Regions from separate parts of the Arthrobacter sp. YAF16 genome, predicted to be linked through region 2. Evidence: predicted binding sites of a transcription regulator. Region 2 holds the regulator's gene; each other region holds the start of a gene.

What was found. The regulator LexA, encoded in region 2, represses DNA repair genes until DNA is damaged. The targets are predictions, from matches to a motif close to TCGAACANNTGTTCGA.
Region 1: a site for LexA is predicted at 1,434-1,449, ahead of AB4Y91_RS13115 (LysM peptidoglycan-binding domain-containing protein). Genes of this name have one in related genera too.
Region 3: a site for LexA is predicted at 3,915-3,930, ahead of AB4Y91_RS06725 (DUF6504 family protein). Genes of this name have one in related genera too.

The regions. Positions count from the first base shown of each region.
Region 1 covers NZ_JBFRDC010000006.1:181,592-187,302, reverse strand. The annotation lists gene AB4Y91_RS13115 (LysM peptidoglycan-binding domain-containing protein) at 1-1,307, opposite strand, end outside; gene AB4Y91_RS13110 (Rv2175c family DNA-binding protein) at 1,623-1,976, shown strand; gene AB4Y91_RS13105 (polyprenyl synthetase family protein) at 2,090-3,184, opposite strand; gene AB4Y91_RS13100 (hypothetical protein) at 3,181-3,714, opposite strand; gene dinB (DNA polymerase IV) at 3,788-5,038, shown strand; gene AB4Y91_RS13090 (DUF3040 domain-containing protein) at 5,358-5,711, shown strand, end outside.
Region 2 covers NZ_JBFRDC010000011.1:41,362-47,072, reverse strand. The annotation lists gene AB4Y91_RS16000 (LysM peptidoglycan-binding domain-containing protein) at 38-382, opposite strand; gene lexA (transcriptional repressor LexA) at 834-1,583, shown strand; gene AB4Y91_RS15990 (ATP-dependent DNA helicase) at 1,840-3,990, opposite strand; gene hflX (GTPase HflX) at 3,983-5,566, opposite strand.
Region 3 covers NZ_JBFRDC010000001.1:1,431,333-1,437,043, forward strand. The annotation lists gene AB4Y91_RS06690 (S-(hydroxymethyl)mycothiol dehydrogenase) at 1-34, opposite strand, end outside; gene AB4Y91_RS06695 (mycoredoxin) at 151-408, opposite strand; gene AB4Y91_RS06700 (SOS response-associated peptidase) at 568-1,314, shown strand; gene AB4Y91_RS06705 (hypothetical protein) at 1,521-2,672, shown strand; gene AB4Y91_RS06710 (VOC family protein) at 2,669-3,091, opposite strand; gene AB4Y91_RS06715 (chorismate mutase) at 3,106-3,432, shown strand; gene AB4Y91_RS06720 (hypothetical protein) at 3,448-3,834, opposite strand; gene AB4Y91_RS06725 (DUF6504 family protein) at 3,980-4,309, shown strand; gene AB4Y91_RS06730 (DNA polymerase III subunit alpha) at 4,306-5,711, shown strand, end outside.

The DNA of each region.
Region 1 (5,711 bases), on a different contig from region 2:
TACCCCGCGATGGCGTAGTCCAGGTTCTTGCTGGTCGCGACCAGTTGGCGGATGATGGCGATGCCGGCCGTGGCGTTGTCGTACGGATCCAGCAGGTTCAGCTTGCGGCCCACGAGTTCCGAGGCCCACCCTCCGGAGGACGGAATGACCTGCATGGTGCCGATCGCGTTCGCGGGGGACACCGAGCGGTGGTTGAAGCCGGACTCCTGGTAGGCGAACGCCATGGCCAGCGACGGCGCCACACCCATCCGGCGCGCGGTGTCCGCCACGATCTGCTTCATCTGCTCGCGGGTGGGAACCGGCGAGGCATTCAGCAGCGCCTTGTTCTGGTTGGCGGAGCTGACGACAGCCTTCGGGTAGCTGAACCCCAGGAACGTGCTGGGCACGAGCGGGGTCACGGTCGCCGCGGGCTGGCTTGAGGCGGGCTTCAAGGTCCCGGTGCCGGCACCGGGAATGACGAGCTTGTGGCCGGGGTAGATGATGCTGCTCATGGTCAGCCGGTTCGCCGACAGGACGGCGGAGAGCTTTACGCCGTGCCGGGCGGCAATGCCGGAGAGCGTGTCACCGGATTTGATCGTGTAGGACCCCGAGCTGACTGGGGCCGGGGCGGGCTTGGGGGCGGGCTTCGGCGCCGCGGTCCGGACCGGCGCGGGTGCTGCCGCGGCGGCGCCGATGTTGATCCGCTGGCCAGGGTGGATTACCGAGCGCATGTTGAGCCCGTTCCGGCTGAACACGTCCGACAGCTTGACCCCGTGGCGGGCGGCAATGCCGCTCAGGGTGTCGCCGGACTTGACCGTGTAAACGCTGCCGGCGGACCGGACCGGAGCAGCCTTCGCCGGAGCAGCCTTCGCCGGGACTGCCTTGGCCGGAGCTGCCTTCGCGGCGGGGCCGCCGGTGAGCTTGATTTTCTGGCCAGGGTAAATCACGGAGTTGGCGCGGAGCTTGTTCAGCGTAAGGACGGACTGGGTGCTCAGTCCAAACTTGCGGGCGATCGCGCTGATCGTATCGCCGCGGACGATCGTGTACTGGGCCGGTGCGGCGACCTTGGCGGGGCGGAACGCGGTCGGCAGCGCTACCGCAACCTCGGTTGCCGGAATCCGAGCCGAGGGCAGTGCCGCGGCGGCCTGACCCTGCGCCTTCATGGCCGCCGCCAGCGTCGCCGGGATCGCCCGGGGGCGGGATTCGGCAGCAGCGGGCTGTGCGATCGCCAAGGAGGAGAGCATGACGGCGGGGAGAGCCGCCGTCGTCGCCGCAATCAGCGGGAGGCCGGGCCTCGGGTTGGGCTTTGGCGAACGTGACGTCGTCATGGGAAAGATCCTCTTCTCAGCGGCGAACCCTGCAGCACGGACAGTGTTACTGGTGTTACCAGTGTGACTGAAGATACTGCAGTTACAAATGTGATCTATGCGAATCTCTCATGAATTGCGAATTAGCACAAGAACTGTTTGACATTCTGCAACGCGGCTATTGGGAGTGTCGGCCCAGGGGCCCCGGCCGGGGCCCGCGAAGGCGTCCGCGCCGGCGGCCATTTCGCAGTCCCTTTTATACGCCGGGTTAAGCGGTCGCATTATTGGGTCGTGGCTGACTAGGCGCATTCCGCCCCGGCATGGCAATCTTGATCCGTGAGTACTGTAGAAAGCCTTGTAGGCGAATGGCTGCCCCTGCCCGATGTAGCCCAGCTGCTGAACGTTTCCATCACTAAGGTTCATGCGCTGCTGGACGAGCGCGCGCTGGCGGCAGTGCGGATCGGCGACCGGCGGATCCGTTCCGTGCCCGCGGCGTTCATCCAGGACGGCCACCCGGTGGAGAGCTTGAAGGGCACAATTGTTGTCCTCGCCGACGCCGGCTATTCGGACGAAGAACTCATCACCTGGCTGTTCACGCCGGACGAGTCCCTGCGCGGCCGTCCGATCGATGCCCTCCGCGAAGGGCGCAAAACCGAAATCCGCCGCCGGGCACAGACCATGGCCTGGTAGTACGGCCCAAAAGTAAGCCCTGGTAATACGGCAAAGGCCGTGGACGACGGATCCCGCTGTCCACGGCCTTTTTCGTCTCCGTTTTCGTCTGCCTGCGTGTTTTGGCCTTGCGTTTAGGCGGTGCGGCTGACGGCGGCCTCAGCCAGTTTCCGGAGCGCGGTCTTGGGCAGCTCCTCCAGCGGCAGCAGGTCCAAGGCGTCGAAGGCGGCCCGGCCGAATTCCTCGATCAGGACCTCCGTGGCCTGCAGTGCCCCGCAGTCGACAATGATGCGGCGGATCTCCTCGACGTCGGCGGTGCTCAGGTCCGGGCTGCCCAGCTTCGCGTCGAGAAAGCTCGATTCCGCCGGCGCGGCCTGGTCGAGGGCTAAGGCCACCAGCACCGTACGCTTGCCCTCGCGGAGATCATCACCGGCCGGTTTGCCGGTGGTGACCGGGTCGCCGAAGACGCCCAGGACATCGTCGCGGAGCTGGAAAGCCTCGCCCAGGGGGAGGGCGAACGCGGAGTAGCCGCGCAGCAACTCGTCGGAGGCGCCGGCCAGGGCGCCGCCCAGCGCGAGCGGATGCTCGGTGGAGTACTTAGCCGACTTGAAGCGGATGATCGACTGGGCGCGGCTGACGGCGCCGGCACGGTCGCGGTGCGGCCCGGCCACCTCTTCCAGGATGTCCAGGTACTGGCCGGCCATAACTTCGGCGCGCATCAGGTTGAAGATGAGCCGGGCCTGGCTGCCCGAGGCGGCCCGGTCGCCGATTTCGGTGAACGATTCCTCGCTGAAGGACAGGCACAGGTCGCCGGTCAGGATCGCCGCCGCGTGGCCGAAGCGCTCGGGATCCAGGGCCCAGCCCTGGCTCGCGTGCAGTTCACTGAAGCGGCGGTGCACGCTGGGGCCGCCGCGGCGGGTGTCCGAGCGGTCAATGATGTCGTCGTGGATCAGTGCCGCGGCCTGGAACAGCTCCAGCGCCGAGCCGGCCGTGACCACTTCGCGGGCTCCGGCGCCGCCCCCGGCCCCGCGCCAGCCCCAGTAGCACATCAGGGCCCGGAGGCGCTTGCCGCCGGTGACCAGGTTGGAGATGGACCCCATCAGCGGGTCGATGTCGGGGGAAATGGCGGACATCACCGTGGTGCGGGCGGTGAGGAAGTCGGTCAGCTTGCCGGCGACGGCGGCCACGAAGTCCGTCTGCTCAACCCGCAGTTGTTCGGCCAGGCTCACTTGACGGACTCGGCGGCGACGTTGGCGCCGATCGTGAAGGTGGAGACCCCGGCGGCCTCGACGACGGCGAGATTCACGGTTTCATTGTCCCCGCGCAGGAAGTCCTTGGACGCCACCGAACCGACGGTGCCGCCGGGGACTGCCTTGAAGCCCTGGCTTTCCAGTTTCTTGCTGTAGTACGCGACCACTCCGGCCGCCGGCGAGGTGATTTTCGCCACCAGGGCGACGGTCGCGGGAGCACCGTTCTTGTCGAAACTGCTGGATTCCACCTGTGCGCCAGGCATGACCGGCAGCAGCTTCTTCGGGAAGCCCGCAACCAGGGCACCCACAGTGGCGGAGGTGCCGGGCTCGGCGGACGGGCTGGGAGGGGCCGTGGTGGAGGGCTGGGCGGTGGACTGCGCCGCCGGCGCAGACGCAGACGCCGAAGGCGACGGGGCTCCCGGGCCCGGGGTGCACGCGGCCAGGGCCAGCAAGGCGCCGGCGGCGGCAACGGCCGTCACGGCGCGTTTGCGCTCTCCAATAACCTTCACGGGGACATTCCTCCTGGTGTTGACGCCGGATCCAGCCTCCAGTTTAGTCAGTACCTGCGCATAGGATTGATGCGTGGGGCCGGACAGGGAAAATCACATCGATAAACACAGCGGGACACAATCCAGCGAGGCGGGCCTTCGCGAACTCCGGCGCAGCAGCATCCTGCACGTGGACATGGACGCCTTCTTCGTCTCGGTGGAACTGCGCACCCGTCCGGAGCTCAAGGGACGCCCGGTGATCGTGGGCTATCCGGCGGACCGCTCGGTGGTCCTCTCGGCTTCCTATGAGGCCCGCAAGTTCGGGGTCAAGTCAGCGATGCCCATGGCGGTGGCGGCGCGGATGTGCCCTTCCGCCGTCATCATCGAACCGCGGCACAAGCTGTACTACGAGGTGTCGGGACAGATCATGGCCATCTTCGGATCGATCACCGACCTCGTGGAACCCCTGAGCGTCGACGAGGCCTTCCTCGACGTCGGAGGCGCCATCCGGCGGCTCGGTCCGCCCCGGGACATCGGCGAACTGATCCGGCGCCGGGTCGAGGGCGAGCTTGGCATCACGGCGTCGGTGGGGATCGCGGCCAGCAAGTTCGTCGCCAAGATCGCCTCGACCCGGTGCAAGCCCGACGGCCTGCTGCTGATCGGTCCGGACGAGACGGTGCCCTACCTGCACACCCTGCCGGTCAACGCCCTCTGGGGAGTCGGTGCCAAGACCGTGGAGGTGCTCGCCCGGATGGGGATCCGGACGGTCGCCGACGTCGCCGCAACGCCGCTGCCGTCACTGCGCAAGATCCTCGGCGCCACGGGGGAGCACGTCTACCGGCTGTCGTGGGGGATCGACCCCCGGCCGGTGACGCCGGTCCGGCTGGAAAAGAGCATCGGGGCGGAAGAGACCTTTGCGGTGGACACCGCCGACGACGCCCTGCTGCACCGCGAGCTGCTCCGGCTTTCGCACCGCACGGCGGAAAGGCTCCGGAGCGCCGGGATGCATGCCAGGACGGTTGCCTTGAAGCTGCGTTACGCGGACTTCTCCACAATTACCCGCAGCCGCACCGTCAGCACGCCCATTGACAGCGCCCAGTTGCTTTACGGCGTCGCCGTGCAGTTGCTCGAGTCCGTTGGCCAGCGGCCCATGACCGTGCGCCTCGTGGGGATTAGGGCGGAGCAGCTCGAGGAAGCCGCCCAGGCGCCGCTGCAACTCAGCCTGGACCGCCGGGATGACAACTGGCGCGCCGCCGAGCAGGCCCTGGACCGCGTCACCCGCAAGTTCGGCAACAAGTCGGTTCTCCCGGCCCGGTTGCTTGACCCGGGGCCGGCCGCCGAGTGAGCTGGCAGTGCACGGGCGCAGGCCGTCCCGGTCGGCACTGGCGGGGCTGCGTCCAAGGGGCGGGCAGGCGCCGCGAAGCCGGGCCTAGCGTCTTTCAGAACAGGGCGCAACAATCTATCCTTAGATATACATAGTTTTCGAACGACTGGATCGAACGTTCGGGTTGCCGGCCATGCCAACTAAACACCTTTCAGGGAACCGCGGATCCTTATTTCACCAATGACGGGAAACAAGGAACCAGCCGGCCATCCCGGTCGTTAGGGTTTTAGGGACAAGGACCGCGTCAAATCTGGACGTTGGTCGACTTAAGGAGGTCGTGATGCCGCTCTCGGAGCACGAACAGAAGTTGCTTGAGCAACTTGAGAAGCAGCTGCACGAGGACGATCCCAAGTTTGCCAGCTCGATGGGCTCGGATCCGGGTCGCTCCTGGTCCACCCGTCATCTGGTCATCGGGGTCCTCGGTGCCCTCGCTGGCATCCTGTTGCTGTTGCTGGGCGTCTCGTTGCAGAGCATCATCGTGGGTGTCCTTGGCTTCGTCGTCATGGGTGCCGGCGTTTACTTCGCGACCATGCGCAGCGCGGGCGGCAAATCCAAGTCCGGAGCCGCCGGCCGGAAGCCGGGCAAGCCGCGCAGTTCCTTCATGAGCAACCTGGAGGAGCGGTGGGAGGAAAGG
Region 2 (5,711 bases):
CACCGATGGCCCGGCGCGCCACTCGCCCAGGTAGGGCTTACTTGGAGGGTACGTAGAGCTGCTGGCCGGGGAGGACGCGGGCGGCTCCGAGGTTGTTGAGCTGAACGATGTCGGCGACCACGTCACGGGGGTCGCGCTCCGGGGCGACGGCACCGGCGATGGCCCAGAGGGACTCCCCCGGCTGGACCGTGACGGTGACCGTCGGGGTGAGCGAGAGCTCCGCGGCCGAGTCGGCGGCCTTGGCCGGAGCATTCAGGAAGCCGGACAGTGACAGGACGAGGACGGCCAACAGAACCAGCGGCAGCCCGAAGAAGACGAACCGGCCGCGGCGGGTCAGCCGCAGCCGAGCCTGCCGGGCTGGTGCCGCGGGTGCGGCCTCCATGGGGATGGAAACCAGCGAACCGGAAATAGCGCTTACTGCTGACATGAGCTGAGCCCTCCTGGACTTATCTGTGCCACTGGAAATACCTGTGCCGCCCGGCGTACTCCTCGTACCTGCCGCCAACCGGCCTAACCTTCAAACGCAAAACCCTTGAATGCGAACCCTCGAACCCGAAACTTCGAACACAGAACCGAAACCAGTGGACCGGACCAAGGGTGGAGCTTCGAACACATATTCGAACATTGCTATTCCTGTTTTAGCACTTATGAACGAACATTGTCGAGACTCGCTAGAACAAATGTTTGAAAAACCTTGTTGGCTGGCCTACTTTTGAATCACAGGACAACCACTTGTGTTGATGAACATCAGTTGATCAGCGGGGTCTGACATTTTCAGCTCGGCAGGTCCCGGTAGCCACAGCGGCCGGGCGGAATGGAAAGGCATGGCGAACATGGCAGCACAAGCCGCCGGCGGGAGGGCTTCCCAGCGCAGCCCCCAAACCGGCCGGGCGCCGAAAAGCCTGACCGTCCGGCAGAAAAAGATCCTGGAGACCATCCAGCGTTCCGTGACGGACAACGGTTACCCGCCCTCGATGCGCGAGATCGGCGACACGGTAGGGCTCGCCAGCCTCTCCAGCGTCACCCACCAGCTCTCGCAACTGGAAAAGCTCGGCTACCTGCGGCGGGACCCCAAGCGGCCGCGCGCCATGGAAGTCCTCATGCCGCTGACACTGGATGAAGGCACGACCAGGATTTCCGGCGTGGAGAAGTCCAGCGGCCTGCGGGCTGTCGGCGGCCTCGCCGTCTCGGAGCTTGCCAGCGCCACGGACACGGCCATGGTGCCGTTCGTGGGCCGTATCGCCGCCGGCGGGCCGATCCTGGCCGATCAGGTGGTGGAGGACGTGATGCCCCTGCCGCGCCAACTGGTGGGCCACGGCGAACTGTTTATGCTCCGGGTGGCAGGCGATTCGATGATCGACGCCGCCATCTGCGACGGCGACTGGGTCGTCGTCCGGCGTCAGAACGATGCCGTCAACGGGGACATCGTGGCCGCCCTGCTCGATGACGAGGCAACGGTCAAGACGTTCCGCCAGCGGGACGGCCACACCTGGCTGCTCCCGCAGAACACCCAGTACGAGCCGATCCTCGGCGACCATGCCGTCATTATGGGCAAGGTCGTCTCGGTGCTGCGCTCCCTGTAGCGCCCCTGCCACACCACTCTCCGGCCGGCCCATCTCCCGGCAGCTCGAAGGCCCCGTCCGCAGTTCCGGACGGGGCCTTCTGCGCTCCCGCCCGGTTCTTGGCACACTGACGGCGCGCCCGCCCGCGCGGTGCCGCGGTGACCCGGCAGTGCCGGTCCCGGGCGCGGAAAAAGCGGGCGGGAACGCAAGCGCCGGCCCACATACCCCCGGCCCGGCCCCGGCCGGCGGCAGCCTGCTTGGCGGGCCGCTTCACCGGTTACGTGGCGGGCTGCTTGGCGGGGCTCTCCTTGGCGAGGCGTTCCAGGGCGGCCAAGGCCACCGAGGTGTCGGTAGTGGGCCAGAAGGGGGGCAGGGCGGCCCGGAGGAACGCTCCGTACCGTTCGGTGGACAGCCTGGAATCGAGGACCGCCACCACGCCCTTGTCCGACGTCGAACGGATCAGCCGGCCGGCGCCCTGGGCGAGGCGGATGGCCGCGTGGGTCGCCGAGACGCTCATGAAGCCGTTGCCGCCGGACTGGGCCACAGCCCGGGAGCGGGCGGTCATCAATGGATCGTCCGGCCGCGGGAACGGGATCCTGTCGATCACTACCAGGCGGCAGGAGTTCCCGGGCACGTCGACACCCTGCCAGAGCGACATGGTGCCAAAGAGACAGGTGTCCGGCTCATCGGCGAACTGCTTCACGAGCGCGGTCATGGTCGACTCGCCTTGGCAGAGAATGCTCAGGCCCAGCCGGGGACGCATCGCCTCGGCCGCCTCCTCGGCGGCGCGCCGGGAAGAGAAGAGACACAGGGCGCCGCCGCCGGAGGCACGGATCAGCTTCTCGAGCTCATCGAGGGCTTCCGGGGATGTTCCCCGGCCCGGCTTGGGCAGGTGCTTGGCAACGTAGAGGATGCCTTGCTTCGGATATTCGAAGGGCGAACCGACGTCGACGCCCGTCCAGCTGGGTGCGCCCGGGCCCACCAGGCCGAGCCCTCCGGCCGCCGGCTCGAAAGCCGAACCGATCGCCAGGGTTGCCGATGTCAGGACGACTGTATGGTCGGCGAACAGTCCCTCGCGGAGCCGACCGGCGACGCTGAGCGGGGCGATGTTGATCAGGGCCGGCGCGGAGTCATCGGGCTGCGAGTAGCCCTGTTGCGGGTCGAAGCTGCTGTTGCGGGAGAACCAGACCACCTCGCGGTTCTCCTTGGCGGCCAGGAGCCGTTCGCACAGTTCCAGGATCACCATCAGCCGGGACCGCGCAAGCTGCCGGCCGCCGTCGGCCGTGTTGGCGCTGTCCCCCTTTGAATCGGAGAGCGCGGCGCGGCAGGCGTCGCGCAGCTGGTCCACGCAGTCGAGCTGTTCGCTGTTCAGTCCGTTCGGCATCAGCCCGCTGGGAACGCCCTCGATGGCGAGCTCAAGGTTGGACGCGGCGTTATTGAGCGCATCTACCGTGATCCCGGTGTGCTTGCGGGCGCCGGAGGCGGCGGCGTGGACCATGGCCACGGACAGCTGGCCGGACACGGCGCCCGTGACCCGGTCCTGCAGTTCGTGCGCCTCGTCCACCACCACGACGTCGTATTCGGGCAGCACGGCCAGGCCCTCGAAGGCGCTGACGGCCAGCATGGCGTGGTTGGTAACCACCACATCGGCATCGGCGGCGTTCTGGCGGGCGAGTTCGCTGAAGCATTCGGCGGCGAGCGGGCACTTCTGCGCGCCCAGGCACTCCATGGACGTAACGGAGACCTGCCGCCAGGCACGGTCGGTCACGCCCGGCATGAGCTCGTCGCGGTCCCCGGTGTGGGTGTCCTCGGCCCATTCGCGGAGCCGGACCACTTCCTTGCCGAGTTGCGAGGACGGGCCGCCCATCGCGGCGGCGAAGTGCGGCACCGAGGTGTCCTCGCCGAGGGAGAACAGTTGGCCCTCGGACGGTTCCTCGGAGGGGAAGCCGCCTTCGAGCTTATGGCGGCAGACATAGTTGGACCGGCCCTTGACCAGTGCGACCTTCACCGGCCGCTCCAGGGCCGGGGTGATGGTCTTGAGCAGCCGGGGCAGGTCCCTGCCGACAATCTGGGTCTGAAGTGCCAGGGTGGCGGTGGAGACAAGGGTGGGCTTGTCGCTGACCAGCGAGTGGGCGATCAGCGGAATCAGGTAGGCCAGGGATTTGCCGGTGCCGGTGCCGGCCTGGACCAGCAGGTGGTCGCCGGTCTCGATCGCTCGCGCCACCTGCCGTGCCATTTCGTGCTGGCCGTCGCGGCTCTGGCCGCCCATGCCGGCGACCGCCCGGTCGAGCAGTTCAACCACGAACTGCTCGCCGGACGGGCCGCTTTTAACCTTGTCTTTAGCCGGGCCGCTTTCGGACGGGCTGCTGCCGGACGGGCCGCTTTGGGACGGCGCGGCCGCCCCTTCAGCCTCCGCTGGTTCAGTCATTGCTGACGAAGGAATCCAGTTCGGCCGCGAGCCCCTCGCGCACCATCACCACGGCTCGGGTGCCGGTCTCCTCGTGGTCGAGGCTGATGATCTCGGCGTCGGTCTCGTGCAGCTTGCTGAGCAGGTCCCCGCGGTTGTACGGGATCATCAGTTCCATCTTGACGCTGGGCCGCGGAATGCCCTCGCTGATGGCCTTGAGCAGCTCCGAGATGCCTTCCCCGGTGCGGGCCGAGACCACAACGTGGCGCGGCTCGCGCTGCTTGAGCCGTTCGATCACGAACGGGTCGGCGGCGTCGGCCTTGTTCAGGACGATGATTTCCGGCACCTTGCGGGCGTCGACTTCGCTGAACACCTTGCGGACGGCCGCAATCTGGCCCTCCGGATCTGGGTGGGAGACGTCGACGACGTGCAGGATCAGGTCCGAGTCGGCGACCTCCTCCAGGGTGGAGCGGAAGGCCTCCACCAGCTGGGTCGGCAGCGAGCGGACAAAGCCCACGGTGTCGGCGAGGGTGTACCCCAGGCCGTCCGAGGTTTCGGCCTTGCGGACCGTCGGGTCCAGGGTGGCGAACAGGGCGTTCTCCACCAGGACGCCGGCGTCGGTCAGGCGGTTCAGCAGCGAGGACTTACCGGCGTTGGTGTAGCCGGCGATCGCCACCGACGGCACGGCATTACGACGCCGGTTGGCCCGCTTCGTTTCCCGGGCCGGCTTCATCGCGGCGATTTCGCGCCGCAGCTTGGCCATCCGGGTGCGGATCCGGCGGCGGTCCAGCTCGATCTTGGTTTCACCGGGGCCGCGCGAACCCATGCCGGCTCCGGCGCCGCCCACCTGGCCCCCGGCCTGGCGGGACATCGACTCACCCCAGCCGCGCAGGCGCGGGAGCAGGTATTCGAGCTGCGCCAGTTCCACCTGGGCCTTGCCCTCGCGGCTCTTGGCGTGCTGGGCGAAGATGTCCAGGATCAGGGCCGTGCGGTCGATGACTTTGACCTTGACGATGTCTTCCAGGCTGCGGCGCTGGGAGGGGGCGAGTTCGGCGTCGACCACCACCGTGTCGGCGCCGGTGGACATCACGATGTCCTTGAGCTCCTGGGCCTTGCCGGAGCCCAGGAAGGTGCCAGGGTCGGGCTTGGCGCGGCGCTGGACGAGCCCGTCGAGCACCTCGGAACCGGCCGTTTCCGCGAGGGCTGCCAGTTCGCGCAGGGAGTTCTCGGCATCGGCGAGGGTGCCTTCTGTCCAAAGCCCGGCAAGCACAACGCGCTCGAGGCGCAGCTGCCGGTACTCGACTTCGGTGACATCTTCGAGTTCCGTCGACAGGCCTGCGGTTCGGCGCAGCGCGTGGCGCTCCTCGAGGTCCTGTTGGTCGCCGTCGTAGCTGCTGTGTTCCTCATCCAGCCGCGAAATCGCCTGGGCCTTGCCGAACACCGCCTTGGACTCGCCGGGGTGCCCGGCGTCGGCGCTGCGTCCGGTCTTCGGGGCGGGGGCGTCTTTGGAGAGGATCCGGTCGATGACAGCCTGGATTTCCGCAGGGCTCATGTCCTGGGCGGCTGAATCGGGTCCGGTGTTGGGCTGACTGGTCATGGTCTCCTTTGAAGGGTCTACAACTTCAGAATAGTGCTGTTCGGTGTTTCGTGGCGCGGTATTCGCGCTGGGCTGACGACTATTGGTCATCCGTGCCTCCTGGGTTGCCTGGCGGCTGCGGCGCCGCTGGCCGGGCGGGGCTCCC
Region 3 (5,711 bases), on a different contig from region 2:
AACGGACTACTGCGCCTTTGACTTCGTGGACCATGGGGTTGGCTCCTTTCATCACCGCTTCCGTGGCGGGAAGCGGCACGGCGCGGGCCCCTGGGGTGAGCCGGGAGTCCGCGCCGTAAGTGGTTTGGGGGGTGTCCTGAAAAGGTGGCGTTAGGCCGCGAGGCGGCTCTTGACCTCGGCCGCGGAGGGGTTGGTGGCGGCGGTGCCGTCCGGGAAGAGCACGGTGGGGACCGTGCGGTTGCCTCCGTTGAGCTGCTCCACGAGTTCGGCGGTGCCTTCGACTTCCTCGATGTTGATCTCGGTGTATCCGATGCCCTGCGCGTCCAGCTGCTTCTTCAGCCGGTTGCAGTAGCCGCACCAGGTGGTCGAAAACATGGTGATGGTGCCGGAATCGGGGGTGAAGTCCACGAAGTTCTCCTCAAGGCAGGTTGACGGCACTGGTTGGCGATGATGAGTGGCATCGCCGTTGCCGACAAAAGTCGTATGTCACTCCCAATAACGGTAACCCGGGGCCCGCTATTCCCTGCTCTATTCCCGCTGGGCGGCCCGCGGTGGCATGCTGGTGCCATGTGTGGACGCTACGTGATGGCCCGGGCCGTCGGGGACCTGCTGGCAGAATTCGACGCCGAACTCGAGGAAGAGGTGGTGATTCCGCCGTCCTGGAACGTCGCGCCGACCGCGGACGTGCCAATCCTGCTTGAGCGGCTGGTGGACGGTGAACCCGTGCGGCAGCTCCACATTGCCCGCTGGGGACTGGTGCCGTCCTGGGCCAAGGACCCCGGCATCGGCTCGAAGATGATCAACGCCCGCAGCGAGAGCGTGCTGGAGAAGCCGGCCTTCCGCAAGGCCACCCGCACCCGCCGCTGCGCCGTTCCGGCCGACGGCTATTACGAGTGGAAGGGCGAGGGCCGCGGCAAGCAGCCGTACTACGTGCACCCAAAGGACGGCAGCCCGGTGGTCTTCGCAGGCCTCTATGAATGGTGGAAGGACCCGTCAAAGACCGAGGGGGACCCGGGGCGCTGGCTGCTCTCGACGTCGATCCTCACCACCGATTCTCCGCCGGAGGGCTACGCGGACGGCATGCTGGCGGAACTGACGGCCCTGCACGACCGCGTCCCGCTGCCGATGGACCGCAGGACCATGGAGACCTGGCTGGATCCGCAGGCGGAAGACGCCGCCGCGCTGGTCGGGCTGGTCCGCGCCGGCGCGCACGACGTCGCCGAGGGCTGGAGGATCGACGCCGTCGGCACCGCCGTCGGGAACGTCAAGAATGACTCCCCGGAGCTGATCGAGCCGGTCGGCAGCCTGTTTTAGCGGACGGGCCGGCAGGCTTGGCTCCGTTCCCGGCCATTTTTGGCTCTGCAGGGCCGAGACAAAGGTACATTTGACTCGATTAGAATCTGGTTCTGCCATGGGGGGCAATGGTGACAATTTTGGGTCGTGAGTCGGCTACCGCGGTCTTTCGAATAAGGCGAAAAGCGAGTGGGCTGCGGTGGATCATCCTAAGCACCGTACTCGCTGTGATGGGCCTTCTCGGCGTATGGATTACCATCCCGGAATGGATCAACGTGCTCCTGGCGGCAATCTCATTTGCCTTGTTGTACATGGAGGTGCGCGCCCACCGTCGCTCCGTTGCCTCGACGGTGTTTGAACCGCGCATTAGCGATTCCTTCGAAAGTTTCGTGCCGACGACTAGCAGCCACGGTCGGTTCACCTATCGCAAGTTCCCGCACGGATCCTTCCTCTCGGACAACCTGGTGAGCTCGGCCATACAGGACGGACTGGAGGCGCGACTGGAACCCAAACCGTTCACGATGCCCCCGTCCCTGAGCGCCCTCGGCCAACGCTTTCTCGACGAAAAGATCAAGGTTAGGCATGTCTTTGACGGGCCTATCCTTGGTTGGAACTCGAACGTTGGGGTAGGGCCGGCTGCGTCTGAGCTGCCTCGCTGGATAGATTTTCAGCCCGCAACCTACTTTCAGCACATCGCAACGGACCAGCTTGCGCTCCACGACGTAAGCCAGGCCGGTCGTTTCACCGAAGACCACGGACGAAGGCTTTTCATTACCCGACGCGGGGCGCTCAGGGACTTCCACGACTCATGGCTTGTAAACGTGGTTGGGACCTCAGTCATGGCATTCACGAGCGATGGCAAGCTGCTCATAGTGGATCAAGGAATTCATAACCTAAACAGCGGCGGTCAGTTGGCTCCGAGTGGCTCGGGTGCGCTGGAGCCCAAGGATTTTCAGGGCCGCGCTTCGCTTCCCTTGGCGGAACTGGCGGCCAACGGGGCCAACCGTGAGTTGCAGGAAGAAGCTGGAGTTCTGGCCAGTGAGATCCAAGAGAGCTACTTCCTAGGCTTCGGACGCTGGCTTGAAAAGGCGGCGCGTCCCGAACTCATGACATTGAGTTTGCTCTCCGTGGACTCGCACGTTCTTGAACAGCGGATGACGGGGAAACTCGAGAGACCGTTCGTTCGCGGACGGACATTCACCAGGCTTGTGGGTGAACCGAGCGAATGGGGATCGTCGCCGGAAACAATGCTCGAGCTCCAGTACCGGGGAAGGCTCTCCCTGCCGCTTTCAGTGGGGCTTTCCCTTTTGAAAGAATTCGTCGCAGCGGGCGGCACGTCTGCAGAAGTGTTTTCGAGCCAGGTCATCGGCGGCGACTAGACCGTGACCTTGCCGCCGGCGTCGACCGTCCAAGTGGGGTTGAAGGCGACCTCCCAGCGGAAACCGTCCGGGTCCGCGAAGTAGCCCGTATAGCCGCCCCAAGGCTGGGTCTTCGGCGCGGCCACGACGACGGCGCCGGCGGCCTCCGCCTGGCGCATCGCCTGGTCCACCTCGTCAGCGCTGCCCACGTTGTGGCTCAGGGTGATGCAGGGGATGCCGGCCGGGGGATCGGTGGCGGCCTCGGCCTGCATCTGCCCGGCGTCCCAGAGCGAAAGGATAAGCCCGTGGTTGACCTGCAGGAAGAGCACCTCGCCGGAAACCTCCCGGTGGACCGGCCACCCGAGGCCCTCCACGTAGAAGCGGCGCGAGGCGTCAACGCTGCGGACACCCAATGAGATGAAGTCGACTCGTGGTTGCATCGTTCGATACTGTCATGCACATGTCCACACATCACCGTGACGCCAAAGACGCCCAGGCCGATAAGGAACAACTCGCCGCCGTGCGGGTGGCGGTCGACGAGGTGGACGAGCAAATCGTCGCGCTGATCGGCCGGCGCGAACGGCTCATCCGGATTGCCGGCACCCTGAAGGCGGACAGTGCCGAGGTGCGGGCGCCCGGCCGCGTGGAGCGGGTCCTAGAACATGTCAAGGCGACGGCTGAGCAGAAGGACATCGACACCGAGATCGTCGAACAGACCTACCGGGCCATGATCGATGCCTTTATCCGGCTTGAGCTGGACGTCTACAAAGCCTCCAGCTAGGGCTGGTCGACTCAGCTAGAGCGACTCTTCGACGGGCACGTTGGCCTGGTACTCCCGGCCCTCACAATCGCTGTAGGCCGTCATCAGATGGCCCTTGGCCAGCCCCATCACCGTGCTCAGCGGAAAGTTGCCGGTGATGGTGTTGCCGGAGTGCTCCACACCCTTGAGGTCGAAGTTCTCTTCCGTGCCGTCATGGCTGAAACAGAAGAAAGAAACTGCCTCGCCGTTCATGAACTCGATTTCCATCCGGCGCTGGTGCGAATGGTCCGGGGTGGCCGCCACGAGCCCCACCACATAGGCCCCGGAACTCGGGATATTCCCGTCTATATCGAACTTCGCCACCAAGGTTGAATCCTTGGCGGCGATGCTTACGTGCTTCAGGAGTGCGCTATGGGAGCTCATAGCTCAATCCTGCTACCTGCGCTTGCGTCCGTCCACCCCCATCTAGGTTTTGTCCCGGGCCCGGCGTAGACTTGAATTGTTCGAAGATATATTCGAATACCCTCTCAAGATTCTTGCCAGAGGTCAGCGTATTCCGGGAGGCACCATGGGGATGTTCAGCGAGTCGGTGGACGTCGCGTGCACCCCGTCCGGCCAGCCGCTGTCCCTTGACTGGGGCGGCCGGCACTACGACGTCTGCGCCGAACCGGTCCGCTGGTTTGAGCGGCGGCAGTGGTGGGCCGAGGAGCAGCGGGCTCCGCTGGGCAGCGGCCCGGGACTGGTGGACCACGAGATCTGGCGGATCCAGGTCCGGGACGCCGGTAACACGGAGGACACCCTCACCCTGGACCTGAGCCGTCATCTGGGCAGCGGTCGCTGGCGGCTGCTGCGGATCCACGATGCCCTGCGCACTATCAGGAAGCCCGAGTCGGCATGAGCTTCACCCACCTGCACGTTGCCACCGCCTTCAGCGCCCATTACGGGGTGTCCTGGCCGGAGGAACTGGCTGCTGCCGCCGCCGCGGACGGGGCCACGGCGCTCGCCTGCACGGACCGTGACGGGCTTTACGGCACGGTCAAGCACCTGAAAGCCTGCATGGCGGCAGGGCTTGACCCAGTCGTGGGGGTGGACCTGGCAGTCTTCGACGACGACGGCGACCTCCGAACCCAGCTCGGCGGCCGCGTCGTCGTACTGGCGCACGGGCACAACCGCGGCGCCGGCTACCGGGCGCTGTGCCGGCTGGTCTCCGACGCCCACGCCCGCACCACGGGCAGGGCCGGAGGAACGGTGCCCGTCGCGGTGACCAGGGCGGAACTGGCCTCCCGCGCCCTCGACCCGCAGACCCTCGAACCGGTGCTCACCGTGCTGATCGGCCCGGACTCCGACGTCGGCCGCGCGATGGGCGGCCGGCGCTACCTCCGGCCCCGCACGCTCTTCAAGCGCTGGCTGGACGCCATGCCGGCGGGAACTCTCGCCGCTGAGGTCGTCTCGCAGCTCAGCCCGCCCGGCGAGCCGCTGAGCACGGCCCACGCGGTGCGAATGCTCAAGCTCGCCGCGGAACACGCAGTCCCCGCGGTGCTGAGCAACGCCGTGCGCTACTGTGCCGAGGACGGTGCCGCGACGGCGGACGTGCTGGACTCCGCCCGGACACTGAAATCCCTGCCCGAGCTCTCCGCCGCGCCGCAGCTGCAACCCAACGGGCAGGCCTGGCTGAAATCCTCCGCGCAGATGCTGCGGTTGGGCCAGGAAATCATGCACGCCGCCGGCTACGGCGCCGCGGACCTCAAGAGCCTGCTGGCACACACCGAGGCGCTCGCGGACCGCTGCCGGATGGATCCGGTCACGGACATGGGATGGAAGCAGCCCGTGGTCCCGGAGGCCTCGGTGATCGGAATTGCGGGGGACCCGCTCGTGGAACTCACGCAGCGCTGCGAGGCCGGCATCAGCCGGCGCTTCCCCGGGATCGCCGGCAAGCCAGCCGAAGAAATGCGCGCCCGGCTGGAGCACGAACTGCGGATCATCGACAGTCTTGGTTTTGCCTCCTATTTCCTGACGGTGGCCGAAGTGTCCCGGATGATCCTGGACATGGGGGTCCGGGCGGCAGCCCGCGGCTCGGGCGCCTCCAGCCTGGTCAATTTCCTGATCGATGTCAGCCAGGTCAACCCGCTGCAGCACGACCTCATCTTTGAACGATTCCTGTCCCGGGACCGCGCCACCCTGCCGGACATCGACATCGACGTCGAAAGCGCCGAACGGCACAACGTCTACCGGAGGATCTTTGAGCGCTTCGGCTCCGAACGCGTCACGCTGATGAGCATGCAGAACGGCTACCGCGCCCG